DNA from 4 places in the Paenibacillus sp. lzh-N1 genome. Region 2 is predicted to be linked to each of the others. Evidence: riboswitches for the same ligand, from Rfam matches in the RefSeq annotation. Region 2 holds a riboswitch; each other region holds the start of a gene.
What was found. A riboswitch is a leader RNA that binds a small molecule or an ion and turns the genes downstream of it on or off. The one in region 2 is predicted to bind thiamine pyrophosphate.

Region 1 (7,774 bases), 350 kb from region 2:
CCGAAGAAATCAAAGAAGCGATCAGCCTGTCTCTCAGCCCGGATATGTTCCGCCGCAAATACGAAAATGTATTTACAGCCAACGAGAAATGGAATTCCATTCCGGTTCCTGAAGGCGAATTGTATGAATGGGATGAAAACTCAACTTATATTCAAAATCCGCCGTTCTTTGAAGGACTTCAAGATGGTGTGCAGGATATCAAGGAAATCCGTAATGCCCGTGTACTTGCCCTGCTGAATGATTCGGTCACGACTGACCACATCTCGCCAGCAGGAAACATCGCCCCTTCCAGCCCGGCAGGACTGTACTTGAAGGAGCATGGTGTAGAGCGTAAGGACTTCAACTCCTACGGCTCCCGTCGCGGTAACCATGAAGTCATGATGCGCGGTACATTTGCCAACATCCGTATCCGCAATAATGTAGCTCCAGGCACCGAGGGCGGTGTAACCAAGTACTTGCCAACAGATGAGGAAATGTCCATCTATGATGCGTCCATGAAATATCAGGCAGCCGATCAGAACCTGATCGTCATCGCTGGTAAGGAATACGGTACAGGTAGCTCCCGTGACTGGGCGGCCAAAGGTACGCTGTTGTTAGGTGTTAAAGCCGTCATTGCTGAAAGCTTCGAGCGGATTCACCGCAGCAACCTGGTCGGCATGGGTGTACTGCCGCTGCAATTCCAGGAAGGCTATGGCTGGTCCAGCTTGGGTCTCAATGGTCGCGAAACCTTCGATATTCTCGGCATTGACAATGACGTGAAACCAGGTCAAGAACTTACGGTTGTAGCCAAACGCGAGGATGGCACCAAGTTCGAATTCCCGGTCACTGCCCGTCTGGACAGCACCGTCGACATCGACTACTACCACAACGGTGGTATTTTGCAAACCGTATTGCGTCAAATGATTCAAGCGTAATAATCGAGTGAATCATGAAAATCCCCTCCCAAATGCGGTGTAAACTGCAATTGAGAGGGGATTTTTTACATTCTTCAAGCCTCTAAAAGAAAACGTATGCCAAGGATTGAGAACACAAGGGTTATAAGAAGCGTGAAGAGACCAGGCAGGCTTTCCATGATTGTAGAACTTTCTTCGCTCTTGAACTGACGTCTGAGAAAAGGCTGGAGAAAAAGCATAATCACAAAAGCTATGAAGCTAAGTGCACACAACAACCATACTTCAGGGGAAGATTTGTCAACAAAACGATCAGCCACATCATTGAAATTGTAGTGGATTGCTACATTTCTCGGCATTGTCGGATAGATAAACAAGTAGATACTGAAGGGCACAATAGAAAGAAGAATGGAAAATAAATTTAAAATATTTAATCTACTTCGCATGAAAATCCTCCTTATTAGAGCTAAACGATTTATATGATACACAGATCAGCAGTCTATATTTTTACTTCCCTGGCTTAGTAAGAGAGAAATAATAAAACTAATCATCATCGTGGGCAAAAAAGAGGCGAGTACCATATACACATTAACTCCTTGTCCTAATCCTATGGAAATCCCTATTAAGCCAAAGGCTATCCAAATATAAGCAGAGATGCGATGTGTCTTCTTCCATGCCTTTTCATCCGAAAGCAGCCAAGGAAACTTTAATCCGATTAGACGATTGGGTGTTATTGTAGCAAAAGATATTCCTATTGCTAAATGCAAAATAGCCGATAAAAATAAAGCTAATTTTAATGTGCTGAATAGAAATCCACCCGAATATTTGAACATGAGTGCAAGGAAAATCAAATCAAGTACAATAAACACACTTGCACAAATCTTACGATAAGAAGCGAGCATACGTTCAGAAAAGGTGTTTCTATGCTTTGAATACCTAGGATTCAGTACTACGATAGCCAGTGTTAAAACCATAGTAACTAATGGAAAATACAACAATGCTATACGATCCTTAGCGGAATGAAACAAGGAGGAAAACAAAGAAAAATTTATAACATGCAGCACAATAAAGAAAATAGACACATGCATCCACGGCTTCTTGAATTCTTCTTTTACATCATAGTTGCTTTTACTCTCCATCCCGCTTGCTCCCTCCATATAACAGAAATTGAGTGACTCCACTTTATTATGCATATTTTCCAATACTAAAAATGAAATAAACATCACAACAGCAAAAAAAGCCGACCCACTCAGGACCGGCTTCCAACCATGTTCTCTTACCTTCGCTTGCCAATTACTTCGAGATATCCAAGAAGCCCTCTCCGAATACGTCCCGTACGTCATGAATGGTAATAAACGCTGCTGTATCGATAGCTTTCACAATCTTTTTAAGCGCGGACACCTCTTGTTTACTAATGACGATATATAGGACTTCTTTTGGATTTTTGGTGTAATATCCGTGACCTGACAGGACGGTAACTCCACGGTCCATTTGCGTAATGACCATCTCGGCAATTTTATCTTGGTGCTCCGAAATGATCATGACCGCTTTTTTCGGGTTCAGTCCTTCAATCATGAAGTCCATCACCTTCGTACCAACGTACAAAATAACGATAGTCAGCATCAATTTTTCCGGACCAATAATAAAATAGGAAGAGAATGCAACAATCAGATCAAAAAACAACAAGGCATAGCTGATATTCCAATCCAGATATTTGTTAGCGATCCGGGCTAAAATGACGGTTCCTGCCGTTGTACCACCGACCCGTACAATTAAGCCAATTCCAACCCCTACCAAAACTCCGGCAAATACAGCATTAATCGTCGGCTCATGCGAATCAATCCGCCAGTTGACCGTTAAATGCAAAAACAATGAGTTAAATGCGACCGCAATTATAGTGTACAAGGTCGTTCTCTTGTCCAAAAATTTATATCCAACAATCAGCAGCAAGCCATTAATCACCAGATTGACGATCGAGGGAGACCACTGAAACAGGTAGTACAAGATGATCGTGACCCCTGTAACGCCCCCCTCGCCAAACTCATTCGGGATCACATACAGATTAACAGCCAGCGCGAAAAAAAACGCACCCAGAATAATAAATACGATATCTGCAATACTTTTTTTCATATATGCTCTAATCCTCTCTCTAACATTTCAACGGATGAATTGCCAGATGGATTGGCTGACTCTTCTTGCCAAAATACGCTGACAACCAGTTCATGGTATCCACTCCCCAACATAAAGTCAATACAACTTTGACACTTTAATTCGCCACCAGACTGCCTTAGTCCAACCTTAGAATTCCGCAAAATTCTGCTAATACAAGGTTATTCGACAAAAAAACACAATCCCGACTACTAAACTAAGAAAACGGGCCTCTAGCCCTTGTTTAGGCCCTAGGCACATTTTCCCCTAAAATGACCATCCTCCTAATACACATTTTGGACACATACGACCATCTTCCTGTTTTATGGCAAAAGCGTTTTACTTTGGATAAATGCGGGTATAATGATTGAAACCTTACCAAGCAACCTACACGGCATTACGACATCAAGTACATATAAATAGTCCTATACAGTTGTCCTAAGCAACTCAATCTGAATTTGACAATATGGAATTGGAGGAATGACCCACATGAATACAATGAACTTAACTGTCCACACCCTGATGCCCTTTCACCACCAATACCAACGTGCCAACGCGGTGAGTATGCAGAAGAAAGAAGATAGCTCGGAGAAGAAGCTCAGCTTTCAGGACATTTTGAATGAAAAAATGGGTAAAAAATAAAGCGCCGTTAAGCCGGTGCATATCTCGCTTTACATAAGCTGAAAAGCCGTAGTTTTCTACATCGACTGTAGAGAACCACGGCTTTTTGCTATGTCACGCGTTTCTAAACCTAAACTCATACGTTCATGGAAATAAACCTCTGACGAGCTTAACTGTACTATTTGTTGAGGCTTCCCAGTTGATTGACTTTCGTATCGCTTCCGATTTATCGCTCGCCATCCCGATACTGCTCTGCCTTCTCACGCATCCCGGCGACGACGGCTTCCTCGGTATTCAGTCCCTTATCTGCCGCATAGGCACGAATGTCCTGTGTGATACGCATACTGCAAAACTTAGGACCGCACATCGAGCAAAAGTGTGCTTCCTTGGCCCCCTCTGCCGGTAGTGTTTCATCATGGTAGGACAAGGCCCGCTCAGGGTCAAGCGAAAGATTGAACTGATCGCGCCAGCGGAATTCAAAACGTGCCTTGGACAAAGCATCGTCCCGCTGCTGCGCCCGTGGATGACCCTTCGCCAAATCAGCAGCATGTGCGGCAATTTTGTAGGTAATAACTCCCTCGCGGACATCATCCTTGTTCGGCAGGCCCAAGTGCTCCTTCGGCGTAACATAGCACAGCATGGACGTCCCGAACCAACCGATCATAGCCGCCCCGATAGCTGAGGTAATATGATCATATCCTGGTGCGATATCCGTCGTCAGCGGCCCTAAAGTATAAAAGGGAGCCTCCTTACAAATTTCCATTTGTAAATCCACATTCTCCTTGATTTTGTGCATAGGGACATGTCCCGGCCCTTCAATCATGACCTGGACATCATGCTTCCATGCGATTTGCGTTAGCTCGCCCAACGTCTTCAGCTCTGCAAATTGTGCTTCATCATTCGCATCATAGATACTACCCGGACGCAGACCATCCCCGAGAGAAAAGGCCACATCGTAGGTTTTCATAATTTCACAGATTTCTTCAAAATGCGTATACAAAAAGTTCTCCTGATGGTGCGCAAGGCACCAGGCTGCCATAATCGATCCGCCCCGGGATACAATTCCCGTCATTCTATTCGCTGTCATCGGTATATATCGTAGCAATACTCCCGCATGAATTGTAAAATAGTCCACTCCTTGCTCCGCCTGCTCAATCAGTGTGTCTCGATATAACTCCCACGTCAGCTTCTCTGCTTCGCCGTTCACCTTTTCCAGTGCCTGATATAGCGGCACCGTCCCAATCGGTACGGGTGAATTCCTAATAATCCATTCGCGTGTCGTATGGATATTACGACCTGTGGACAGGTCCATGACGGTGTCTGAGCCCCAGCGTACAGCCCAGGTCATCTTCTCCACTTCCTCCTCGATGGAGGACGTAACCGCGGAATTTCCAATGTTTGCATTGATCTTCACGTGAAAATGGCGCCCTATGACCATGGGCTCGCTTTCCGGGTGATTGATATTTGAAGGTAAAATGGCTCGTCCAGCCGCCAACTCCTGCCGCACAAACTCGGGCTCCACTCCTTCACGGATCGCCGCAAATTCCATTTCAGGCGTAATGATCCCTTGCCGCGCATAATGCATTTGCGTCACAGTGCGCCCTTGTGAAGCCCGAAGCGGACGGTTAGTCACGCCGGGAAATTCCACTGTTTCCCGTTTGGAGCCGGGTTTCAGTCCATTATCCTCCGGCTTGACGGCGCGGCCCGCGTAAGCCTCCACATCCCCCCGTTCCAGTGCCCAAGCTCGCCGTAATGGTGGCAAGCCCTGACGAATATCCACCTGATAGGCTTCATCTGTCATCGGACCGCTGGTATCGTACACACGCAGTGGCTCATGATACTCTATCCCCTGCGGCGTATGTGTGGGATGCAGCGCGATTTCACGCTCTGGCACGGCAATGTCCGGCCGAGAACCTTGAATATACACCTTGCGGCTCCCCGGGAAAGAATTAACCCTACTGGATTGCTCCGCACTTGCCTTCTCTACTGCTGTTGATTTCATTCCTGTTTCTTTTGTTCCTTCGGTTTCTGTCGGTTTCATGATCCATTCCTCCCGTATCGTTGAAATGACACACCGATCCGGAACCATTCCGAGGGTGGCGCTGATCTATGCAAAAAAGCCGGTTCCCTAGGGAACCGGCTAATCAAACGAGGCAGCTATCCAGATAGCACGCACATGGAATAAAACCCTATGCGTCACCGCAGACAGCAGCTGCGTATACATTTCAATGGCCGATTACTTCCCTACGCTGGTATGATCCAGATCAGGTGCAAAGGGTCCGGAATCTTGCCCGATTCCATCTCAGCCCGCATTACAGGCTCCCCCAGTAACTGTGATACTTTCTATTCACATGAATTGGCGGCTATAACAGACAACCCGCCATCTCTATCAGACTACTTTAAATCTATAGCTTTGGCAACCCTTGTATGATTTCCTTTTGTATTGATTACTGTTACGGGAGCATAAGCCCCATTTCCTTAGCTGCTTCGATCAAAACCGGAGCAAAATCATGCAGCGTCTCAGGCGCAAGTCGACTGACCGGGCCGGATACAGATAAAGCCGCCGCGACCTGTCCCTTTCGGTTCACAATAGGCGCGGCCACAGCCGCAGCTCCTGGCTCACGTTCTTCATAGCTAGTCGCATACCCCTTCTCACGAATGTCCTGCAGCTGGGCTTTATATACCTCAGTATCTACCGAGGGAGGCCATTCTTCACTGCTTAGCAGTACCTCCAGCTCCTGTGGCGGCATAAAGGCCGCCAGCACCTTGCTGGAGGCTCCCACAGCCAGCGGCATACGCGCTCCCACGGGAGCAACCCTGCGGATCGCCTGATTGCTCTGCACGGCTTGTATGCGAATACGCATGCTTCCATCTCGCAGGTACAAGCTGACCGTCTCCCCTAAGCGATCACGCAGTCCTTCCATTGCAGGCTGTAACAACACCGCCGGCTCATCGCTTTGGGACAGATGCGTCGACAGCTCCCATATGCGAAAACCAAGCCGATATTTTTCCGTTTCGGCATTCCGAACGACAAATCCCCGATCCTCTAGCGTAGTCAAAAGACGATGAACGGTGCTTTTATGTAGACCAATTTGGGAGGCAATCTCCGTTAGACCAAGATCAGATTCTGCGGTAAAACACAGCAGTATATCAAGTGCACGCTCTACAGCGCGGACGGTTAATTTACGGTCTTCCATCGTGAACCGCTCCTCTTGTATCCATATTCGTTTCACACTATGAAACATGGTTACATAAATTATATAGAATAGTCGCGGCTACTGTAAACCGATGTTTTTGTGACAACCATATTACAGAACAAGAACAAACATCGACAATTCTTTGCATCATTTTTACTTTTCCGGTTCAGACGTTGACTTTGGATAATACCCATCATACGATAATAGGTATCTATACGGACATACCCTACTATTTTCAAGTGGAATTATACCTAAATTTTATGATTCGAAGATCAATTCTATATAAGGAGGCTCTTACATGATTTCGACATCCCAGCGTAACGCTCAGCTACAGACCGCTGTTCAGGAGCCGTCCACCCCACTCTTTAATCCCCGTATGCTGCGGTTCAAGCACGTTGTGATTGCTCTGCTGCTGTCGGTCGTATTTTTTCTGTTGTTTTGTTTTATTGCCTTGCATGCTTACATCGCCTGGGTGCTTACGAATCCCACCGTCGCGCCATTATACTCTAATCCGATGCAAGCCAAAGGTATGCCTTATGAGGAAGTCAGCTTCCCAGCCAAGGATGGTAGCCGCATGGTACAAGGCTGGTATATCCCGGCAGATCAATCGCGGAAAACCATTATTTTCAGTCATGGCTATGGAGCCAACCGTGAAGAAAGCTGGATTCCCATGTATGATCTGGCGCATTATGCCCATAGCTTGAACTTTAATGTGGTCATGTTCGATTACGGATTTGCGTCACAAAACAGCAAGGCCGTCGCAACCGGAGGCAAGGCAGAATCCCAACAGCTTCTTGGGGCCATCCAGCTTGCAAAACAACGCGGCTCGTCGGAAATTATTGTATGGGGCTTCTCTATGGGAGCAGGAACCGCTCTTCAGGCGGGTTTGCAAACCAAAGATGTGGACGCGATGATTTT
Region 2 (7,774 bases):
CGTCCCTGCTGCGGCTTGAGCAGCCCTCCGATGATGTGAAATAGCGTGCTTTTGCCACTGCCTGACGGACCGATGAGAGAGACAAATTCGCCCGGTTTAACGGTAAGGGATACATCCTGCAGTACAGGCAGTGAGCTTCGCTTTTCCCGGAAGGCGAGGCTGATCCCGTCCAATTCCAAAGCAGGAGGGGCAGGCGTCATTACCTGCAGTTCTCCGGCTTGTTGCTGTTCATCAGCGACGGGTGGTGATGTCAAGTCAGTCGGATGCAGACTCATATATGCCACGTCCTTTCATTGATGCTTTAATGCAATATGTGGAATCTACTCTTGGTCAGGTTTCCAGCGAACCAACCATTTCTCCAGTAGTAAAATAACGACAAACATCAGCAAGCTGAGTGCAACAATAATACCGATAGCGGCAAAAATGAGATCCGTACGATAGGCAGACTTTTGCAGCAACATATAATATCCAATTCCTTCACTGGCCCCAATCCATTCGGCAATGATCGCGCCCATCACACTATAGGTAGCAGCGATTTTAACGCCAGAGAAGACTTGTGGCAGGGAGTGTGGTAGCTCTAGCTTTAGAAAAATAGCCCTGCGGCTTGCACCTGACATTCGCATGTAATTCATCATCATACGGTCTGTCCGTGTCAGCCCGTCCATGGCCGCTACAGCCACGGGAAAAAAGCATACTAATGTAATGACCATAAGCTTGGGCAGCACCCCAAAACCGAACCATACCATGAGCAACGGACCGAGGGCGATAATCGGAATGTTTTGGCTAAGGATCAAGAGCGGGTATAGAGCAGATTTGAGAAAAGGAATCGTATGAAGAACGATGGCGATCAGCAGTCCCGTTGCTGTCCCTATAGCAAATCCCGCAAGCGTCAGGCGAACCGTAGCCCATGTATGGGTGCCAAGCAACGCCGATTGCGCCATGCCCTCTTGTACGATTAGGGATGGAGCTGGCAGGAGCCAGGATTCAATATGTAAATAGTTAACCGCTCCCTGCCAAGCCGCTAAAAAGAAGAGGACCGCCACAAGGGGCGGCCATACGCTTTTCCACCAGGATGCGTTCTTGCCTTTCGGATTCATGGGCGATACTTCTCGGTCAGCTTGTTCATGCTGATGCCCTGTGGGTTATGTGCGATTTTGATCTGTGAAATGACGCTGGGACTTCCAGCTTCCGTCAAGGCCTCATGCATGTCTTTGACGACTTTCAGCAATTCGTCCAATTCGCCCTCCATTGTGGTATCCAATGGATTCACCTGATGCTTGACGCCGGAACGCTGAATGACCTCAATCGCCTTGTCTACATATGGATAAGAGTCTTCGTTATTAGGAGTTTTAGGGATGACTTGAATACTGAGCAATGTGTTAGCCATGCGAATTTCACCTGTCCTTTTTTGTTTAAGTTATTAGGAAAATAAATTGGTTTAAGGCGGGGAGACCGCTTCACGGTTCATTTGATCTTACGATCGCTGTTGCCGCGGGATTCTTTGAATAAAATTTAAAAGGTAAGAATCCCCCTGAGCATATGCTTCCGAAGCTAGCTTTCCTAAAGAAAGCTTTCAGGCGAACACCTCGCTTCTCCAGATTCAAATGAATCGCTACGCTGCCAACCGCCTTATAAGCACCTTATTTTTAAAGCAGGGTTGTGTGGCATTTTTACACACAAGCGCACCTGCTTTTGCGCTTAGATACTATGAGACTAAAGAATAAACCAAGTGGAGCGAGAGCGAAGCGGACGGAATGGTGCTGTACAAGCGAAGCGGTCGCTTTTGTCCCCGGATTTTTACCCTGCTGATGCTTTAATCCGGAAATCCGGGGGCGGTGGCGATGGAAAGCATCATCAGTCCGCGTAGTGGCACAAAGGCTACTTCAAGCTCTATTTACAAGATCAACGCTTGGGCAAGAAGTCGTTTGTAAAGGCTTTATCGACTTCCAAAGGTTTGCTGAGCAGCTTGCGTTCATACATCCAGTCCGAGTAGTTTTTCCATATCTCCGCTTTTTGTACGCCCCATTGCGGGGCATCGTCCTGATAACGCGGACTTAGCCATTTTTGACTAGCGAGTACCAGTTTTTTGTCCAGCTCCGGCACAGCTTTACTTAAGATATCTGCCGCTTCTTCTGGATGGGCGATAGTGTATTCATAGCCTTGCGCGGTAGCGTCCATGAACGCCTTAACCAGCTCAGGATCATTTTTTATCGTCTGTTCATTGCTCACAATTACAGGTGTATAGTAATCGAGGTTTTTGGAATAATCTTTTACATATAGCATATCCAATGGCTCACCTCGAAGCTTGGCCTCAATCCCGGTCCATGCGTAGAAAATCCAGGCAAAGTCAATATCCCGCTTCACGGCTGTAAAATAGTCTGCATTACCCATATTGACGATCTTCACTTTGCTCACATCACCTTGGTCTGAATCCATGATGGATTTCATGACCGCTTCTTCTACAGGAGAACCCCAGCCGCCGTAGCTTTTACCCTCGAAATCTTTCGGGCTTTTAATTCCGCGGTCTACCGGGGCTGCGAAGCCAGAGGTGTTATGCTGAATCACCGCAGCGATGGATACGAGCGGCACGCCTTGGATGCGAGCCTGAGTGACGCCTTCTTGATAGCTGATACCAAAAGGTGCAGCATTCGAAGCAACCATTTGGTCGGCTCCGCCTGAGCCTGGTTGAACAATTTGGACATTCAAGCCTGCTTTTTCGTAAAATCCTTTGTCCTTGGCGACATAGAGTCCTGTGTGATTCGTATTGGGTGTCCAGTCGAGCACGACTTTAACATCTTTGAGCCCCTTTGCCGAGGTAGACGTTGAAGTGTCGGCAGCAGGAGCCTCCTTTTGAGATGTAGGGGGATTGCCGCCGCAAGCGGTCAGAGTCAGAGCCATGAGCCAAAGACTGATTAGACCCAGGCTTAACATTTTCATGCGCTTCATCTTTGTGTTCTCTCCTTTTTAATTACCCGTTGTCCGTCCAATCAGACAGCTTATGTTCCCCATTTTCACAAAAATAACATCTGCCGGAATGCAATCTTTCCAACAACTTCATCTTCAACAAAAAAAGCGTCCCGGGATTCCGGGACGCTTGCGCTTGTATATACCAAAGTAAGGGATGTCCTGTTTTAATAAAAGGCACATCTTGCTTAAGCATTCCTACGCTGGCATTACCCAGATCAGGTTGTAAGGGTCAGTGTCTTGGGACACACTCTCAGCCGGCCGATTCCAGCACCCCTGGCATTGTATGGTTTAATGGGTTCGTTTATTCGGGTTTACTACGACGATTATATGCCTTGAAGGCGGGTCTGTCCAGCCTTAAGGAAGCGCTCACGGTTCATTTGCCGAACGACAGGGTACACTTTTACTGTGAGCTTTGATCTGAAAATGAACATGAATCATTCAGATCTGTTCTGGTCATGTTATTTTCAGAACAGCTACACTGTATGTTTAGGAGAGCTGGTGCCAAGTGGCATAGACTCTATAGAATTCTAATTCGTAAAAAGGAGTTGTTGTACTGTGGGTAAAACGGATACATTGGATCGCAGTCAGCTGGAACAAGCCATTGTGAAGGCTTTGGATAACAACAAATTTTGCTCGTTAGGTACGGTAGAGGGCGGAAAACCGAAAGTGCGCTATATGGCCCTTTTTAACGATGGAATGAACATTCATCTGGCGACGGATCGCAAAACACATAAAGTGGAAGAGCTAAAGGACAATCCGAATGCTTATCTGCTGCTGGGTTATGAAGTGGGTGGTACGAAGGAAGTCTTGGAAGTGGAGGCTACCGTCCAGGTTACAGCTGATGAGGGGTTACGCAAACAAGTGTGGAATGATTCTCTGAAAAAGTGGTTTTCCGGACCTGATGATCCCGATTATGTCATTTTAGACGTCAATCCGACTCGTATTGAGTACGTTGGTCAACAAACGGAGCGCCAGGTGTGGACGAAATAGAAACAATATAACAGACAAGCCAGTAAATTTCCAACCTTTTCAGGAGATTTACTGGCTTTTTTATGCGAAAAATAATTATTTTTTCATAAATATTTTAAGCAAATGACTACTCTTTTGTCTGGCGTTGGATTAAAATAGGAATGGTGGGTTCAAAGCTTACATATATGTGCAAAAGTATGTATATGAGGCATACACCTTAATGAGGAGGGGTATATTTTGTTATTTCGTAAAAATTGGTTTAAAGGGTTTACAGCAGCAGTTGTAGCTTGTAGCCTGCTGGTGTTTTCAGCCGCTCCATCCTGGGCAGCTAGCGATTCTCGCGATAGCGCTACGGTGAATCTGCGGATCATGGAAACGACGGATATTCATGGGGCACTGATGAATTATGACTACTATTCGGACAAAGAAACCAACGAATATGGCTTGGTTAGTACAGCTAGTTTGATCCAGAAGGCACGTAGTGAAACAAGAAACAGTATGTTGTTCGATAATGGTGATTTGCTGCAAGGCAATCCATTAGGCGATTATATGGCTCGCAATAAAACCTTTGAGAAAGAAGGCGGTGTTCATCCGGTCTACAAGATGATGAATTTAATGGGCTATGATGCAGCTACAGTGGGCAACCATGAATTCAACTACGGTCTCGACTTTCTGGACAAATCGCTCAAGGGAGCTGATTTTCCTTATGTAAATGCGAACGTTTATGTTGATAAAGGGGGGCAAGCTACTAAAAATTATTTCACCCCTTATCAGATTCTTGATAAAACAGTAATGGATGAGAAGGGCGAAGAGCATACACTCAGAGTGGGTGTCATCGGTCTGGTAACACCTCAAATTATGCAGTGGGATGAAGCCAATTTGAAGGATAAGGTCGTTACAAAGGATATTGTGGAAACAGCCAAAAAGTTTATTCCACAAATGAAAACAGAAGGGGCTGACATTATTGTCGTACTTGCACATACAGGCTATGAAGATGTGCCGCAAACGCCAATGATGGAAAATGCCGTTAAATATTTGAGCAAGGTAGACGGAATTAACGCGATTCTGTTTGGGCATGCTCACAAATCTTTCCCAAGCTCAGATTTTAAAGATATGAGCGGATTAGATTTGGACAAAGGAACTATTAATGGTGTACCGGCTGTAGAAGCTTCTTCTTGGGGCAAGGATCTAGGCATTATCGATCTGAGCCTGGAAAAGAAAAACCGTGAGTGGAACGTCATCGACTCTCAGTCTCAAGTGCGTCCGGTTGTAAGTACCACCAATCAGGCTGCGCAGTTTATTCCTGAATTTAAACTAGTTGATGCGATTAAAGAAGAGCATCAAGGAACGCTAGATTATATTCGTCAACCTGTCGGTACAACGACTGCACCGATTACCAGCTATTTTGCATTAGTGCAGGATGATCCGTCCATTCAAATTGTGACAAATGCACAGAAATGGTATGTTCAAAACCATCTTAAAGGAACAGAATACGAAAAGCTTCCCGTGTTGTCGGCAGGCGCTCCGTTCAAAGCCGGTGGTCGTAACGGTGCCGAGTATTATACCAACATTCCTGAAGGTACAATAGCGATTAAAAACGTGTCCGATCTGTACGTGTACCCGAACACGGTTCATGCCGTAGAAGTTACTGGTGCTGAAATTCAGGAGTGGCTGGAATGGTCTGCGGGTCAGTTCAACCGCATTGATCCTAGCAAAACAGAGGAACAATCGCTGATCAACAAAGATTTTCCAACCTACAATTTTGATGTGATTGACGGTGTGAATTACCAGATTGATGTAACTCAGCCTGCACGATATGATGCCAAGGGAACTATTATTGATTCTTCAGCCCATCGTATCAAGGATCTGCAATACAATGGGAAGGCTATTGATCCTGCACAGAAATTTATCGTTGCGACCAATAACTATCGTGCTTCCTCCTCCAAACTGGCCAACCCAGATGGCAAACGTATTGTGATGGCAGCACTAGATGAAAGTCGCCAAGTCGTTGTTGATTATATCCGTACGAACGGAACGATTAACCCGTCAGCGGACGGCAACTGGTCTATTGCTCCTTTTGGCCAGGCCAAGGTTACCTTTGAATCCTCTCCTGATGCCAAAGATGTGCTGGCCGGAAATCAACAAATTTCATACTTGAGCAGCGCGGCAGACGGGTTTGCCAAATACAGCTTGAAAGCTGGCGCTAAGCCTAGTGCAGCAACGACGTCTGTGAAGGAAGCTGCGGCACCTGCGAAAGCAACCGCGAAGCCAGCTGTTAAAACGACTAAACCTGCAGCTGCAAAACCAGCTAAAACAACGAAACCAAAGGCGTCCAAGTAACTTGGAGTTTTAGTTTCCACTCCATATCAGAATGAAGCAGTAAGTCTCTTTAAACAAGAGACTTGCTGCTTTTTTTGATGCCAAATACAACAGTACCTGCGTTTATCATGAGTGTAAAAAAGGTTTTGTTTTTGTCGAATATGCACTTAAGTCCTAAGTTGTTGTTGAGAATAAGCTTATTTTTTGTAAAAACACGTAATTATATAGTACTTTTGTTCTAATTATTTGTGATATAATGGTGAAAAAACCGGGAAATTGTTCCGAGGAGGACCATTATGACTTGCAGCAATTGCAGCATCATATTACCTATTAAGGATCAAGGATTGCTGAAAATTAGGCATTCTAGGGTGTCACTTACTCCAGCATTAGAGGGCTTGGGCATGCTATCGGAACAAATGAAACAAGAACATTGGTGTGAGGGTAACATCGTGTTTCGCTATGACAGCCGTTCACAGTTGGAACAGCTGGTTAACGGACTGGCTCGTCTGCCGCAGGAGTGCTTGAGCCGAATGCAAGTTGTGGTGACTGGCTTGCAACATGTTGAGGGATTTGAGGAATGGCTTTTATTTGGTCAATTGCAAGCTCGACTGCAGCATCCGGATCTGGTGAGTATTATTAATAATCAAAACTTTACCAGCCATATGCAGCCTATTGTTGACTACAAGCTGAATATCATCGGCTTTGAGTTTTTGCTGCGTCCATCACAGCCAGATAAGTCTTTTCAGCCTTTCCGACTGTTTGAAGTCGCCCGTGAAGCTGGATTGCATGCTCATTTGGATCGCTCGGCTCGTATTTCCGCTATTGAAAAAAGTGCGACCTGCCTTCCGGCGGGGATTAAACGATTTATTAACTTTCTCCCTTCAACCATTTATAATCCGGCTTATTGCTTGAATCATACCTTTGAGACGATTGAACGGTTATCTATGAATACGGTGGATTTTGTGTTTGAGGTCGTAGAGACAGAAGAAATAGACGACCTGAATTTTTTGCATCAAATCTTTGAACAGTATCGTACACGGGGAGTTTCTGTGGCGCTGGACGATGTAGGAGCAGGCTATTCTACGACAGAGCTTATGAATTGCCTCCAGCCCGATTATGTTAAAATTGACCGCAGTATAATTGATGGCTGTCATCATAACAGTGATCAGAAACGGCAAATTACTGGGATAGTGGAATCCGCTTTTCGTTTTGGAGGTCAGGTGTTGGCTGAAGGTGTAGAGCAAATGGAGGATTTTGAATTTTGTCGCGATGCAGGTGTGTCACTTGCCCAGGGTTATTTGTTTGGTAAGCCGGAGCCTACGCCGCCTTCCAACTTTATACTGAGCAGAGTAGTGTAATCTGAAATAGCGTATTCTATAAAAAAATCGACATAAATAACCCGATGATCTATGGTCACCGGGTTATTTAACATTTTAGAACAATCACATCTTAATTATATTCTTTGCACTATTGAGGCGATCCATGTATCCATCTAGTGTTATTGCGATTATAGCGTGAT
Region 3 (7,774 bases), 1.8 Mb from region 2:
AGCCCAGCTTAAGCAGATCATACCGGGTAGACGGGGATACGGTGAGCGTCCGATCCTTCCGAGCCAGCTTAAGCATCAGGGGCTCCATATGAAATCCAATCATATTTAGCGGAAATCGAGCATTTTCATACCATATTTCCCTTGTTAGCTGGTGTATGAAAAAGATCCGCTTGGATGCCTCCACCCAAAATCGGGTAAAGAACTGATGCGTATTCGCCTGATTAATTACATAGTCAATCTGCTGCCGATGAAGACGGTAATAGCGCATCGCATAATAAATAACACTGTATATGTTTCCTTTTCGAATATACGTAATACCGTCAATGACTTCATGCTCAGGCATCCCCTCAAATTGGGGTGAGAAATGAATGAACTGAAAACGGCCTTGCTGTGTGCGTTTTAGCATTTCATGGGTGAAAATTTCTGCTCCCCCGCTTTTCGGAGAACGAATGTCACGCCAGGAAAGCAATAGAACGACGGTTTTACCGTTCTGTTCAAGTATGGTATTCATGGGGTGAATCCCCCCTTATCTTTATTTTGAATAAATATATATAGGCATCTATCACAAAATAGAGAGACATTGCCCCATAAACAATGAACTCTGACAGCAAAAAATCTACTGGGTCTGTGTGAGACATATGAAAGGCTGCTACTAAAACAGCTGCTCCTGCTACCAGACTAAATATAAATTTGCGTCTGCCCACTAATACGTGCACATGCACAAAAAACATCACGATGGAAAATAGCCAGTACACCCAACCCCCCCATGGAATATAGACCTCAGCTGACTGGTAAGAAGCTCCGAATAATATGGGAATAGACGTTGGGAACACAAAGGTCGTGCCCACATATACACACAGCGCAGCAACAGCCATTAACCCAGCATAGATGGCAATTAACTTGCCCAAAGCCTGGCGGTCATGCCCCTGCGCACCGATCTTGGGAATAAAGGCCGCGATCAGGCTGTAGGAAACGTAATAGACCAATTGGCTGTACTTCAGCGCAATGGCATAGCTGCTGGCTTGCTCGGGAAAGTAATGCTGTACATACAACATGTCGATGGAGATACAAAATAGAATGAATAAATTCGTCATAAGGCTATCGGTAAAATCCTGACCTAGCGACTTCCATAGCCCAGAAGGGATATGTTCTCCACTGTGTGTAGATAAGGATAAGCCACGAGCCGAAACGATCCAGCCGTGAAGCAGCGACAGCAACATTCCTCCGCAACTTGCCAACAGTAGCGCTTCCAGCTTTAAACCTAGTGCGGCCAGGACAAAAAACAGGCTCAGTTTCCCTAATACCTCAATGTAATAATTCACATTGAGCGCTAGCATGCGTTCCCTACCGTGTAAATCTCCGCGGCATGAACTCACGAGAATATGCAATCCGATCAAGGCATACAGCATGAACAGTGGGCCAGACTCAACACCCAATAGCGAGTGCAGCAACGGATGAACGGAAAGTAAAATGATCATGGCAAGCACAGTTAGCACTAGAGGTGCTTTTAGTAATAGAGAACCGAGCGGTAAGCTGCGTAGCGGAAGTTTCTTGTCACCCTTGGATACCAGCTTGGCGGTTAATAGCTGGATGGATAAGCCCAAAACGGACAGCAGTGCAAAGAGGGCCAGCAGCGCGTTCGCCTGACCATAGGCTTGTCCGGTAAGATACCAGCTCGCTGCAATGTGGAAGAAAAAATTAAATCCGTTAAGCAGCACATTAAAGAGGGGAAACATCAACGAACGCAGTCGGTTGTTCACGTGGTTATCTCACCCGCCGATCCAGTCGCCAAATCTCAATGATAGAGCGCAAAAAACGAATGGAATCTTTCCAGACATGAATGTGCGAGCCATCTCGGTCAATGCATTTGACGGGTAATTGCAGCACACGGAGCTGAAGTCGCTTGGCAATAAACATCATCTCCAGATCCAGCGCCAGTCCGAGTTGTTCCTTCAAATGTGGAAACATCCGCTTCACGGCAACCGAACTCATCACTTTAAGACCCGTCTGGGAATCTACCACACCTGTTGGTAAAAAGGGGCGAGAAACGACCCTTTTGCCAAAGCTGACGATAGATCGCAATAAAGAGCGATTCTCGGCGGTCATATCTTTGGTTCCAATCACAACATCATAGTAGCCCTGCTGAACAACATTAATCATTCTGGCAATGTCCTCAATAAAAAAGGAATCGTCCGCGTCCACAAATACGTAGTAATCCGCACCGATGGTCCGCATTCCTTCGAGATACGTCCCTGCCTTGCGCGTATTGCGTCCCAATTCCCTCGTTTGAAGCAGCGGACTCAGGTTCTGGTTAATCCGGTTTACGGACAAGTCCGTTGCCGCCTCCAGCGCTTTAATCAAGGCATTCGTGCCATCGTGACTACCATCATCAATGAGATAAATCGAACCCTCTATAATATGGCTGCGGATAAAGGTTTGCAGTCGCTCAGCAAAGGTTTTGACATGAACAAAACGTTTCTCTTCGTTATATACAGACAAGATGAATGCAACATGTTGGCTTTTGGTCGAATACTCGGGATAGAGCAAGCTTTGTATTTCAGAAATGATTTCTTCGGTATCATTGGCTTGCCAAAATAGCAGACGCAATCGGCCTACTCCGATAATTTGCACCATATGCTGATCACTGAACGGAAAGGTTACATCCGTCACCAATAGCAATGGCATTTGCGGAAATTGGCTACGGATCTGATTAGCTTTCCGCACGGCTTGCCCCGGCTCCCTATAATCAATCAGGCAGCAACATGCATCCTCGTAGACTGAAGCGGTCTCCGTGTCCTCGCACTGTATATATTGGTAAAAACAAATCACATTGGGATAATCAATAGCCCTGTTGTTATCGCTAAAAATGGCTATAGGTCCCTGCACACAAACCTCTCCTTTTCCTCCGAATAATTCTATTTTGTTGAAAAAGAATTAAAAATGTTTGCTTAGCAAGATTAAATTAATGTCCAAATACTTCATATTTTCTTAACAAAATAGCTCACATCCCTTGATATATAAACATTTAAGAGAAGAAAAATCTATTTTCATATTTGATAAAAACAGAGTATTTGGACCTGATTCATTAGGACTATAAACGTGCGAATTACAAGATGAATCCGAAACTGAAATTAGTTCTATAAGATTAATAAGAAGATATATATATGGTCTTTTTGTCATAGATAAATAGAAGAATAAAACCAATTTGCATGTCCATACTATGGATAACATGTCATCTTTCATCATGAATAATTATCAAAATACAGGGAAAGAAGGTCTTTTTATGGAAGCATTCCATGTCAATCGTGATGGGTCATTATCTACTCCCTTACGAGGAAAGGACGTGCTAGCAAACCCTCTTTTGAACAAAGGAGTGGCATTTACAGAAGAAGAACGCAAAGAACTGGGCCTGGAAGGAATTCTTCCTCCCACTGTCCTTTCATTGGAGAAACAGAGCGTTCGGGCATATCAGCAATTCTTGGCACAACCCACCATGCTGCGTAAAAATGCCTCACTTAACGACCTTCACAATCGAAATATCGTACTCTACTATCGACTGCTAACCGACCATTTGAGTGAAATGCTGCCCGTAGTCTACACACCGACTGTAGGAACCGCCATTCAAGAATACAGCCATGAGTACAACCGCCCTGGGGGCGTATATTTATCGATAGATAATCCGAACGGTATTGGACAGGCGTTTTATAATACCGGTTTGAGTAGTGAGGATGTTGACCTGATCGTCGTGACGGATTCGGAAAGTATTTTGGGGATTGGTGACTGGGGTGTCGGGGGAATTAACATTGCTATTGGCAAACTCGCTGTATATACAGCTGCGGCAGGCATTCACCCCGGGCGGGTGCTGCCCATTGTACTGGATGTCGGCACGAATAACGAGAAGCTGCTGAATGATCCCCTGTACATCGGAAACCGCCATAAACGAGTTCGCGGGGAAGCCTATAATCAATTTATTGATACCTTTATCAGCAAAACGTTAACACAATTCCCGAAGGCGCTTTTGCATTGGGAGGATGTGGGTAGCGTGAACGCACGACACATTATAGGGAAGTACGGTCAAAACATTCTCACCTTCAATGATGATATCCAGGGCACAGGAGCAGTGACATTAGCTGCGATTGTTTCGGCGGTAGGTGTCACTAAAACTCCGCTACGTGAACAAAAAATACTTGTCTTTGGTCCAGGGGCAGCAGGAATCGGTAACGCCGACCAAATACGGGGTGCAATGATCGAGGACGGGCTTCCTGAAGAAGATTCATTCAAGGCATTTTGGGCCTTTGATTATCGCGGACTGTTAACAGACGATATGGAAGATGTACTGGATTATCAGAAACCATATGTGCGTAAAAAGGAAGAAATCAGCTCATGGGCCCGATCGGAAGATGATAAAATACCGTTGCTGGAGGTCATCCGTCAGGTAAAACCCACAATCTTAATTGGAACTTCCGGTGTAGCGGGTGCCTTTTCTGAAGAGATTATCAAGGAAATGGCAAAGCATGTGGAACGACCGATCATTATGCCCATGTCTAATCCTACCAACCTTGCTGAAGCGGTACCCGAAGATTTGATACGATGGACTGATGGCAAAGCATTGATTGCTACCGGAAGTCCCTTTGAGCCCGTCACCTATAACGGTACGAAGTTTGAAATTGGACAGGCGAATAATGCCTTTGTCTTCCCGGGGCTAGGTCTGGGCGCAATTGTGGTCAAGGCCAAAAGAATCACCCCTTCCATGTTTACCGCAGCAGCTGATTCCGTTGCCAACGCCGTAGATTCGAATGAACTTGGCGGTGCACTGCTGCCTCATATCCAAAAATTACGTGATGTTTCGTTCGCGGTTGCGGTTGCGGTAGCGAAGGCTGCAATTCAGGATCAGGTAGCTCAGGCACACATTTCAGATATTGAACAAGCCATTCGGGATGCGATGTGGAAACCGGAATATGTAAGGGTCAAAGCCGTGGAAAGTGTAATCCAGCACCCTCATAATCCTTGACTGGAATCAAAGCAGTTTGACATAACCTAGGAACGAATGTACAGTATTAGTCAAAAGAATAGGAAAGTCCACTAGGGGAGCCATTATGGCTGAGACAAGAATGAACTTGGACCCTTTGAACCTGATCTAGTTCGTACTAGCGTAGGAAAGTGGAGCCTTCGTATATAAGGTTTCAAGCGTTTTCTGCGCATTGAACCTATGTTGAAGCCGCTCCAGTTTTCGGGGCGGCTTTTTGGCGTTGTTCCGAGAATTGTATCTTACGGGACTTCTTGTTCTCCATTTTTATTGGAGGTGGGGAAATGAGTTTTTCGCAAGAACTTCGTCGGCAGGCGGATGGCATTTTTCAAGCCATTTATGAGCATCCCTTTGTGAGAGGTATTGCTGAAGGAAATTTAACAAAGGAGCAGCTGATTCACTATGTAAAACAAGACTTTGAATATTTGAACGCCTACATGCGGATTTACGGCATCGCGATCTCCAAAAGCACAAGCCGGGAGGATATGGCTGTATTTAACGAACAGATCTCTTTTATTCTCAACAGCGAGGTTCATCCGCATCAAAACTTTTGTGCTATCGCAGGTGTCACCTATGAAGAGATGCAGGGATATCCACTCGCTCCGTCCGCTCATCATTATATCCGCCATATGCTGACAGTCGCACATGAAGGTAGTCTTGGAGAAATCATGGCCGTGCTGCTGCCATGTCCATGGACATATCTTGAGATTGGACGCAGGCTAATGGATGAGGTAAGACCGGACGAGTCTCATCCATTCTATGAGTGGATTTGTTTCTATGGAAACCAGATTGAAGATGTAACATCCAAATATCGCGAGCGTGTGGATGCTTGGGCGAATGTCGCCACGGCTGCCGAGCAAGAGCGGATGATTGAGCATTTTATGCTAAGCTGCCAGCTGGAATATATGTTCTGGGATATGGCTTATAAGCAGGAACAATGGCCCGTCCAGATGCGCGCTACGGTCTTGGAATAATCAGTAGAGATGAGAGAGGATAAACATGATGAGTATATGGGAACAAAGTTATTCGGATCTCCTGACAAAGGTACAAAATAGCAACCCCCTCGTTCATAATATAACCAATGTGGTGGTCACCAACTTTACAGCCAACGGCCTGTATGCGCTGGGCGCTTCCCCGGTGATGGCTTATGCACCCGAGGAAGTAGCAGATATGGCAAAAATAGCGGGCGCCGTCGTGTTAAATATCGGTACGCTGAACCGCGAGCTGGTAGATGCCATGATCATTGCTGGACAATCAGCGAATGCTCATGGTGTTCCAGTTCTGCTGGATCCGGTTGGTGCGGGAGCGACGAGCTTTAGAACCGAGTCAGCACTGCGGATCCTAAAAGAAGTAAAAATCTCACTAGTGCGAGGCAATGCAGCCGAAGTCGCCCATCTAATCGGAGAAGTCCGAGAGATTAAAGGGGTAGATGCAGGCAACAGTGCTGACAGCAGTAATGTCGATCTGGCAGTTCGGGCTGCACAAACGCTCCATACCATGGTTGTCATCACTGGAAAAGAGGACGTCATCACCGATGGGGTTGAAGTACGATTGATTAGTGGCGGAGACGCGCTGCTTACGAAGGTAACCGGAACAGGCTGCCTGCTGACCTCTGTGTTGGGTGCGTTTGCAGCAATTGAACCCAACCTGCTGCTCGCAGGTACAGCAGGTTTGGCATTTTACGGTGCAGCAGCTTCCCGAGCCGCAGCACATACTGCAAAACTGGGGCCAGGCAGCTTCCAGATTGCCTTTCTCGACGAGCTTGCCAAACTACATACTGGTTCGCTGGAGGGGCATGTCACGATCCGTGAAGCTGGAACAACTACAACAGGTGGTGCGCGATGAGAGACGTGCATGTACCGAGAGCGCTGACGATTGCCGGTTCAGACAGCGGCGGCGGAGCTGGAATTCAAGCCGATCTCAAAACCTTTCAGGAGCTTGGCGTATACGGCATGTCGGCTATTACAGCCATTACGGTACAAAATACCTTGGGAGTTCACGGTGTATATCCGTTGCCACAGGAAGCAACAGCGCAGCAAATCGAAGCTGTAGGATCAGATCTTGGAGTCGACGCCCTAAAGACTGGCATGCTGTTTGACGCGGGCATCATCCGCCTTGTGGCCGAGCAGATCCGAAAGTTCGGCTGGAAAAAGGTTGTCGTCGATCCTGTAATGATTGCCAAAGGGGGCGCAAAGCTGTTGCAACCGGAAGCGGTGCAGGCTTTGAACGACGACCTGCTCCCCTTGGCCTTGGTCGTCACACCAAATATCCCGGAAGCGGAAGCCTTAACCGGGATAAGCATTCGTACGATGAAGGATCGCCGCGAAGCTGCGAGACATATTAGCAGCCTAGGACCCAAGTTTGTTGTGATCAAAGGTGGCCATGATGAGGAGAGCGAAAACAGCGGTCAAGTTGTTGACCTGCTCTTTGACGGAACAGCCTTCACCGAGCTGGGCGGCAAGCGGGTACGAACTGTCCACACACACGGAACAGGATGTACGTTCTCAGCAGCGATTACCGCTGAATTAGGGAAAGGTGTGTCTGTACCGGAAGCTATAGTGAATGGAAGAGCCTTCATTCAGGCGGCGATTGAGGATACGTTGTATCTGGGCCAGGGACACGGTCCCACCAATCATTGGGCCTACCGCCGTCGTCAGGAGATACTCCAATGAGCGGCCGAATATTACCTGAGATCATGCGGCGGCATTTACAGATGTATCTGGTTGTTGGAAGCGTGAACTGCCTCGC
Region 4 (7,774 bases), 2.6 Mb from region 2:
TACTCATGAGGACTGTCTACATAGAGTTCCTTTTTATTAATTGTTATTAGAACTTATCAATTATTTAGGCATTCATTGCTAGGGAATTGTAAGCTTCTGTATACTAGAAGCTTAGATTACCAAAGCAGCAAGAAACTCCTTACGTACCTACCGAAGAGGAGCTTAAGTGCTACTACGATTAACTGTTTTTCTTTTTTTAGGCCAATCCATCTGAAAACCTTAAAATTCGCTGTTTTCAATATTCCGATAAGGGTGCCGGATGTGCTACAATAAAGCTTTGAAAGAAACGATAGCTATATGAAATAAGAACACTCGGCAATGCCGATGAGACAATAAGGAGCCAAAAACAGCTTATGAGTTTATTGACTGTAGAAAATGTATCCCACAACTTTGGGGACCGTGCGTTATTTAAAAATGTTTCCTTTCGATTACTTGCGGGGGAACGTGTAGGATTGGTAGGAGCAAATGGTGTTGGTAAATCGACACTCATGAACATTCTGACTGGAAAATTGCTTAAAGATGAAGGCAAAGTGGAATGGACTCCACGTGTACGTTATGGCTATCTGGATCAGCACACCAAGCTAACGCCAGGTAAAACAGTACGTGATGTATTAAAAGACGCGTTTCTTCCTTTGTTGGAACTGGAAAAGGAAATGATGCAGATTACGGACAAAATGGGAGAGGCTTCTCCCGAAGAGTTGGAAGTCCTGCTGGAACAGATGGGAGAAATTCAAGAGCAACTGGATATGGGGGATTTTTACCTCATTGATGTGAAGGTTGAAGAAATGGCGAATGGATTAGGTCTCTCCGCCATCGGACTGGATCGGGATGTAGCAGCCCTTAGTGGTGGGCAACGGACAAAGGTGCTGCTTGCGAAGTTGCTGTTGGAAAAGCCAAATGTATTGCTGCTGGATGAGCCTACCAACTATTTGGATGTGGAGCATATTGAGTGGCTTACGCGATATTTGAAGGATTATCCCTATGCTTTTATCCTAATTTCACATGATACTGAATTTATGAACCAAGTCGTTAATGTAATCTACCATCTTGAATTTGCTAAGATGACCCGTTATTCAGCTAACTATGAAAAGTTTCTTGAAATGGCGGATCTGAACAAAGCCCAGCATATTGATGCATACGAGAAGCAGCAGGAATATATTAAGAAACAGGAAGACTTTATTCAGCGCAATAAAGCGCGCGCATCTACATCAGGTCGTGCAAAAAGCCGTGAAAAGCAGCTTGATCGAATCGAACGTATTGATAAGCCTGAAGAAGCCGCAAAGCCAACCTTTCAGTTCAAAGAAGCCCGTGCAAGCGGGAAAACAGTTTTTGAAGGTATTGACTTTGAAATTGGCTATACTCATGCCCTTTTGCCTAAAATGTCCATGACGATCGAACGTGGCGAAAAGATCGCAATTGTTGGCTGCAATGGTGTTGGTAAGTCTACGTTACTCAAAACCATTCTGGGGAAAATACCTCCGATCAGCGGAAAAACCTATCAAGGAGATTTCTTGCAGCCCGCTTATTTTGAGCAGGAAGTAAAGGCAGAGAAAATTACACCAATTGACGATGTATGGAATGAATTCCCACATTTGAATCAGCATGAAGTACGAGCGCATTTGGCGCGTTGTGGTTTGAAGAATGAGCATATCACGCGGCCTTTGTCTGCGCTTAGTGGTGGAGAACAGGCTAAAGTCCGCCTTTGTAAACTGCTAATGCGTGAGAGCAACTGGGTACTGTTTGATGAGCCTACCAACCACTTGGATGTCAAAGCAAAGGATGAACTCAAACGCGCTTTGAAGGAATACAAAGGGACCGTATTGCTTGTATCCCACGAACCGGACTTTTACGAGGATTGGGTAACCAAAACGTGGAATGTAGAAGAGTGGTCTAGTAAAGTTAACTAAAATCCAGTTCTGACAGATTTCACACAAGGTGGGGTTTGCAGAATTAGGAAAATATGCTAAGCTATCTTTAGCTGATACAATAAAATAGTCACACTAGGGGAGCCGCCCATGCGGCTGAGACGAAATAAATGGATTTCGGACCCTTTGTACCTGATCTGGGTTATGCCAGCGTAGGGAAGTGAGTACTGTACAAACAAGGTAGTAGCTCTTTACTTTTGTTTGCGCAGGAACGATATACGTTTACGGATATAATAGTCCGTTTGATTTTGAACGTTTGTCAAGCCACTTCCTTTGGGAAGTGGCTTTTTGCGTTTCGTTCATCTTCATTTGTTCGATTTTCCGTAGACGGATTTACATATGATCTCCTTTCATTATTGCTGGTACAAGTGGCTGGCTCCGTATGATATTACCCAATATGGAGCTACAACAGTATAGATTCAGCTAATACGATTTTTTGATAACACAAGTTCATATTCTTTAGTCCAAGTGAGGTGAAAATGAGATCGAATTACACGTAATTACGATGGAAAGTGTCTCCTGTGTGAATGTACCCCAAGTGGCTGCCGCTATTTGTCCTTATATTCATTATGTACACGCACGTTCGAAACAGAAGGGTGCCTCTGCTTTGCTTTCTTTGACTCGTAGCATGATCAAGCAGGAAGTTCCTTTGCGGCAAATTGTAGTAAATGACCGCGTGGACGTAGCTTTACTTACCTCGGCAGGAGCTGTCCAGCTTCCAGCTAATGGGTTATCTGTGGTGGATGCGAAAAGTCTACTTTCAGAGGGTACACGCTGTGGAGTGTCTGTACATTCGTTGGAGGAGGTGCAGACCGCCGAGCAGGCTGGAGCAGACTATGTACTATTTGGTCATGTATATGAGACCCATTGTAAAGCTGGTCTTGTACCGCGGGGTATAGCACAGCTTGAAAGCATTTGCAGATTGTCGGACATTCCGGTGATAGCGCTGGGAGGCATACAACCCCATCATGTTCCAGAGCTTTATCATGCTGGAGCAAGCGGAATTGCGGTGATGTCTGGTATATGGGAAGCAAAGTCACCCGTTGCAGCAGCGATGGAATATAGGCGAATGGTAGATCTTGTAGTTCACGACCTGTAGCAAGAAAACAAGACGAAGGGAAAGCAGAATGCTTACTGGAGAGGAGACACGGAACATATGTCAAAGACACATACAGAGAAAAAAGCGATAGGACACGCTGAATGCTTGGTCATAGGCGGAGGTGTGATCGGCAGTTCCATTGCTTATCATGTGGCTAAGGAGGGACGTAGTACGATCATGCTGGAACGATGGATCCCTGGTGAGGGAGCATCAGGAGCAGCGGTGGGAATGCTGGCAGCGGAAAGTGAAGAGTTTGCAGACCTTGAGCTGGCACGATTTGCCCGTACAAGTCGAGATGCATTCCCTGACCTTGTCTGTGATTTGGAACGTTTATCGGGTATTTCAGTGGACTTTCGTACAGGAGGATTTGTGACCCCATTTCGTTCGGAAGCAGAGGGCCAAAAACGCTGGAATGCTGCGAATATGCGAGAGGATGATCGTCCCATTTGGTGGGATGCCAAGGAGTTGGCCCGACGGATTCCGGGCTTGGCAGATCAAGTAATTGGGGCTATCTACCGATCAAAGGAGACACAAGTGTCTCCTGTCCAGCTTTGCCGTGCTTATGCAGGGGCAGCTGCGGTGCTGGGAGCAACAATATGGTCTGGAACTCAAGCTGAGGAACTGGTCATACAGGATGGTCGAGTTTGTGGTGTGCGAACGGATAGTGGATTTTTTTCCTGCGATCAGGTCGTGATTGCCGCAGGCTTGGACAGCTTGAAATTGCTAGAACAAATTGGGTTTGATTATCCACTATACCCGGTCAAGGGCGAAGCGGTAGCAGTCTCCTCGAAGGATCATCCGTTGGATTATACCATTTATGCTGACGATATTTACCTCGTGCCTAAACAGAATAACGAGCTTTGGATTGGTGCCACAAGTCTTCCGCATCAATATGACAAAGAGGTGACCGTAGGAGGCTTAAAGGGGTTGTTAGCACGTGCATCTGCCTGGTTACCGCGTGTACAGGAAGCTTCTTTTGTACGTGCATGGGCAGGCTTGCGTCCGCAGGCGGCTGCGGAGCGTCCTTTCATTGGGCCTGTTCCTGGAGTAGAGGGCGTCTATGCTGCAGTCGGGCATTATCGCAACGGTGTCCTGCTTAGTGATGCGACTGGGCGAGCGATGGCAGCTATGCTTAAAGGGGCTGGTGCAGCTGGACTTGGAATAAGTAAATTTTCTTCTGAACTTTTCAAGGAGGAAAGCTTATGAAGCTGACCATTAACGGACAGAGCATGACCATTTCCAATCGAATCACTCGTGTGGATCAATTGCTGCATGAACTTGATTTAAAGGTGAAAACCGTAGTGGTAGAGCTGAATCGGCATATATTGACCCGTGAAGATCATCATGAAACGGTACTTAAGGATGGAGATTGCCTAGAAATCGTACATTTTGTAGGAGGCGGTTGATCATGTTAACCATTGGAAAAGCATCTTTTACCTCAAGGCTGTTGCTAGGAACAGGGAAATTTTCGGATCTGGATATCCAATCCCAAGCCGTAGAGGCTGCTGAGACGGAAATATTAACGTTCGCTGTGCGCAGACTGAATTTGGAGGAACGGGATAAGCAGCATTTTCTCGATACACTGGATTTGAGCCGGTATACACTTCTTCCCAACACAGCGGGGGCAACAACAGCAGAGGAGGCAATCCGTATTGCCAAGTTGGCAAAAGCCTCCGGCTTGTGCGATATGATTAAGGTAGAAGTCATTGGGGATAGCAAGACGCTGTTGCCTGATCCTTTTGAAACATTGAAAGCTAGTGAAAAGTTGCTAGAGGAAGGCTTTGTCGTGCTACCCTACATATCGGATGATGTGATACTAGCGAAGAGGTTGCAAGAGCTTGGAGTACATGCCGTAATGCCTGGAGCGTCGCCGATTGGTACAGGACATGGTTTGCTCAATCCGTTTTCGTTAGAGTTGATTATCGAGCAAGCGGAAGTTCCGGTCATTGTCGATGCTGGTATTCGCTCACCTGGTGACGCAGCAATGGCAATGCAGTTGGGAGCAGATGGTGTTCTGCTGAATACAGCTGTCTCAGGAGCGAAGAATCCTGTGAAAATGGCTGAGGCCATGAAGCTGGCTGTACGTGCAGGCAGATATGGATTTGAGGCGGGGATGATTCCTGTAAAACGTTATGCTTCAGCAAGCAGTCCGATAGAAGGCATGGTTCAGGGATGAGGATTACTAAAAAATCTGCTGCTGAACCACCACAAAGTGACCGTTATTCCAGACAGGAAAGGTTTGCACCCTTTGGGCCTGCAGGCCAACGCCGGCTTGCTTCCTCTCATGTACTAATCATAGGTGTTGGAGCGCTGGGCACTGGTATTGCAGAAACGTTAGTTCGTGGAGGCGTAGGTACGGTAAGCCTGGTAGACCGGGATTATGTGGAATGGAGCAATTTGCAGCGCCAGCAGCTTTTTCAGGAAAGTGATGCTGTGCAAAGGTGTCCCAAAGCAGTAGCTGCCCAGCGAAGATTAAAGGATATTAATTCGGAAACAATTGTACATGCACATGTCTTGGATGTTGGGATAGAAGAGCTGGAAGAGTTGATCCAGGGGGTAGATCTCATGATGGATGCAACCGATAATTTCGATACCCGGCTTCTTATGAACGACATGGCACTCAAGCATCGCATTCCTTGGATTTATGGAGGATGTGTGGGTAGCTATGGTGTAACTTACACTATTTTACCGGGTCAGACACCTTGTCTACACTGTCTGATGGGAACTGTACCGCTTGGAGGGGAGACCTGTGATACGGCCGGGATTATTCCGCAGGCAGTACAAATGGTCACCGCTAACCAGACTACGGAAGCTTTCAAGCTTCTTGGTGGATATCCTGAGAACTTGAGAGGAAAGTTGCTTTCGTTTGATTTGTGGAAAAATGAGTATGTAGCAATAGCAGTGGATCGTCTAAAAAAAGCGAATTGTCCTTCTTGCGGTAGCCAACCGACGTATCCCTATTTATCAGCCTCTTATCGGCAGAAAACAGATGTTTTGTGCGGTAGGGATACCGTTCAAATAAGACCTGCCAACCGGACACATCTGAATCTCGCAGAGGTAGCAAATAGATTTACAGCATTGGGTGAGGGGAACGTAGAGTGGAATTCGTATCTGGTTTCCTTTAGTGTGGGCGAGCATCGCTTGGTTGTTTTTGCAGATGGCAGAGCGCTGATCCATGGGACAAAGGACTTGGCAAAAGCAAGAAGTCTATATCATCGCTATTTGGGCTGAAAACCATAAAGCAGAAAACCATTCTTTGAGAATGATTTTCTGCTTTTTTGTTACACTAACACAAATATGTTTAAATGGCTTATAACAAACTTGTTCGTATCCAATATGTAATGCGATGTCCAAACCAGGTGGGTGAAAAGATGAGCCCGTTAATTGTACTTGTGGATGAAAATGAAGCGCCCGCTGTATTCGTTCATCCATTGGAGCAGGCAGGTTATCAGGTGGTTCATGTTCGTAATACATCGGATGTAAGCCCTTATATAGCTCAAAATCCTGTGAGTTTGCTACTCCTGAACATTAAAGATGAACAGGCGGACACTCAAGGCTTGATTCGCATTTTGCAGCAGAACTATCCTCATGTTCCACTGCTTGTAATGATTTCATCAGATGAGGAAGCACTTATGGTTTACTGCTTTGAACAAGGAGCACATGATGTAATGGTAGTGCCCTTTTATCCTAGAGTTCTTCAGGCTAGAGTAGCTAATTTATTACGAATTTTTGGTGTTGAACGTGATGTGAAAAGAGCAATCGAGGCAGGAGATTTACATATAGACACTGCAAGCAGAATGGTGAGCAGAGGGGAGCGAAAGCTGGAATTAACTCCGAAAGAATTCGATCTTTTGCTACATCTGGCGATACATCTTAACCAAGTTTGTAGCAGGCAGCAAATTTTAAAGGATGTTTGGAAACATGATTATATCGCTGATACGAACGTAGTAGATGTGTACATCAGGCATTTAAGGGTTAAAGTAGATAGAGGGCAAAAGTTTAAAATGATTCGAACGGAACGAGGCATTGGCTATTCACTCAGAACGCCAACTGAAGCAAAATAGCATAAAGTATAAATAAAAAAAGCCGAGACCTTTCGTCCCGGCTTACCAATTTAAATGAGTTCTACATTACAGCACGCGACGTGCTTTAATGTACGTTCTTTTCCAGTTGCCGGAGTTCAAATCAGAGATGGTCACCCCAGGTCCACCGTAAGTGTGTAGGATTTTACCCCCGCCCATATATACTGCTACGTGAGTAATATTGCGTCCTGTGGCACGGCTACCGCTTGAAAAGAACACTAAGTCACCTTTTTTCAAATTAGCCTTGGATACGGCATGTCCGACTTTAGACTGTTGAACAGAAGTACGCGGCAAATCGACTCCGTATTTCTTGAATATGTGCTTCATGAAAGAAGAACAGTCAAAATTGCGTGTAGTGCTTGTGGAAGCTCCAAACTTATAAGGAGTACCCATATATTTTTTGCCGTAGTTAATTACTTTTTGACCTACAGTAGTAGTAGCAGTAGCAGCTTGTGCTGTATTTGTTCCCTCAATGGCAAAAGTACCAAAGCCGATAGTGGCAGCGACTCCTGCGATAATTACCTTTTTTATGATTTTATGCATATTCATGTTGTAAGTACCTCCAAAAATTGATTTGTGCAATATTTTGCTGAGTTGCTAACTAACTGACAGCGTTGAGTATAACAGTTTTGAAGCCGCCTAATAGTTGGAAAACTACTCTCGAATGC

Region 1: another riboswitch for thiamine pyrophosphate. It lies ahead of thiC (phosphomethylpyrimidine synthase ThiC); the one in region 2 lies ahead of C0638_RS05570 (ABC transporter substrate-binding protein).
Region 3: another riboswitch for thiamine pyrophosphate. It lies ahead of tenA (thiaminase II); the one in region 2 lies ahead of C0638_RS05570 (ABC transporter substrate-binding protein).
Region 4: another riboswitch for thiamine pyrophosphate. It lies ahead of C0638_RS19480 (thiamine phosphate synthase); the one in region 2 lies ahead of C0638_RS05570 (ABC transporter substrate-binding protein).

The regions. Positions count from the first base shown of each region.
Region 1 is NZ_CP025696.1:875,859-883,632, forward strand. It holds gene acnA (aconitate hydratase AcnA) at 1-914, shown strand, start outside; gene C0638_RS03940 (DUF1648 domain-containing protein) at 989-1,336, opposite strand; gene C0638_RS03945 (SdpI family protein) at 1,382-2,029, opposite strand; gene C0638_RS03950 (YitT family protein) at 2,184-3,020, opposite strand; gene C0638_RS25285 (hypothetical protein) at 3,528-3,680, shown strand; gene thiC (phosphomethylpyrimidine synthase ThiC) at 3,886-5,700, opposite strand; TPP riboswitch at 5,884-5,995, opposite strand; gene C0638_RS03960 (IclR family transcriptional regulator) at 6,113-6,856, opposite strand; gene C0638_RS03965 (alpha/beta hydrolase) at 7,155-7,774, shown strand, end outside.
Region 2 is NZ_CP025696.1:1,221,067-1,228,840, reverse strand. It holds gene C0638_RS05585 (ABC transporter ATP-binding protein) at 1-275, opposite strand, end outside; gene C0638_RS05580 (ABC transporter permease) at 321-1,097, opposite strand; gene C0638_RS05575 (MTH1187 family thiamine-binding protein) at 1,094-1,387, opposite strand; gene C0638_RS05570 (ABC transporter substrate-binding protein) at 1,903-2,946, opposite strand; TPP riboswitch at 3,143-3,252, opposite strand; gene C0638_RS05565 (pyridoxamine 5'-phosphate oxidase family protein) at 3,523-3,957, shown strand; gene C0638_RS05560 (bifunctional 2',3'-cyclic-nucleotide 2'-phosphodiesterase/3'-nucleotidase) at 4,174-6,276, shown strand; gene C0638_RS05555 (EAL domain-containing protein) at 6,552-7,613, shown strand; gene C0638_RS05550 (hypothetical protein) at 7,763-7,774, opposite strand, start outside.
Region 3 is NZ_CP025696.1:3,014,024-3,021,797, reverse strand. It holds gene C0638_RS13790 (glycosyltransferase family 4 protein) at 1-511, opposite strand, end outside; gene C0638_RS13785 (polysaccharide biosynthesis protein) at 495-1,760, opposite strand; gene C0638_RS13780 (glycosyltransferase) at 1,765-2,886, opposite strand; gene C0638_RS13775 (NAD-dependent malic enzyme) at 3,284-5,011, shown strand; TPP riboswitch at 5,075-5,176, shown strand; gene tenA (thiaminase II) at 5,311-6,000, shown strand; gene thiM (hydroxyethylthiazole kinase) at 6,026-6,871, shown strand; gene thiD (bifunctional hydroxymethylpyrimidine kinase/phosphomethylpyrimidine kinase) at 6,868-7,698, shown strand; gene thiE (thiamine phosphate synthase) at 7,695-7,774, shown strand, end outside.
Region 4 is NZ_CP025696.1:4,288,294-4,296,067, forward strand. It holds gene C0638_RS19475 (ABC-F family ATP-binding cassette domain-containing protein) at 354-1,907, shown strand; TPP riboswitch at 1,993-2,101, shown strand; gene C0638_RS19480 (thiamine phosphate synthase) at 2,431-3,024, shown strand; gene thiO (glycine oxidase ThiO) at 3,082-4,230, shown strand; gene thiS (sulfur carrier protein ThiS) at 4,227-4,430, shown strand; gene C0638_RS19495 (thiazole synthase) at 4,433-5,200, shown strand; gene C0638_RS19500 (ThiF family adenylyltransferase) at 5,197-6,255, shown strand; gene C0638_RS19505 (response regulator transcription factor) at 6,396-7,088, shown strand; gene C0638_RS19510 (C40 family peptidase) at 7,155-7,655, opposite strand.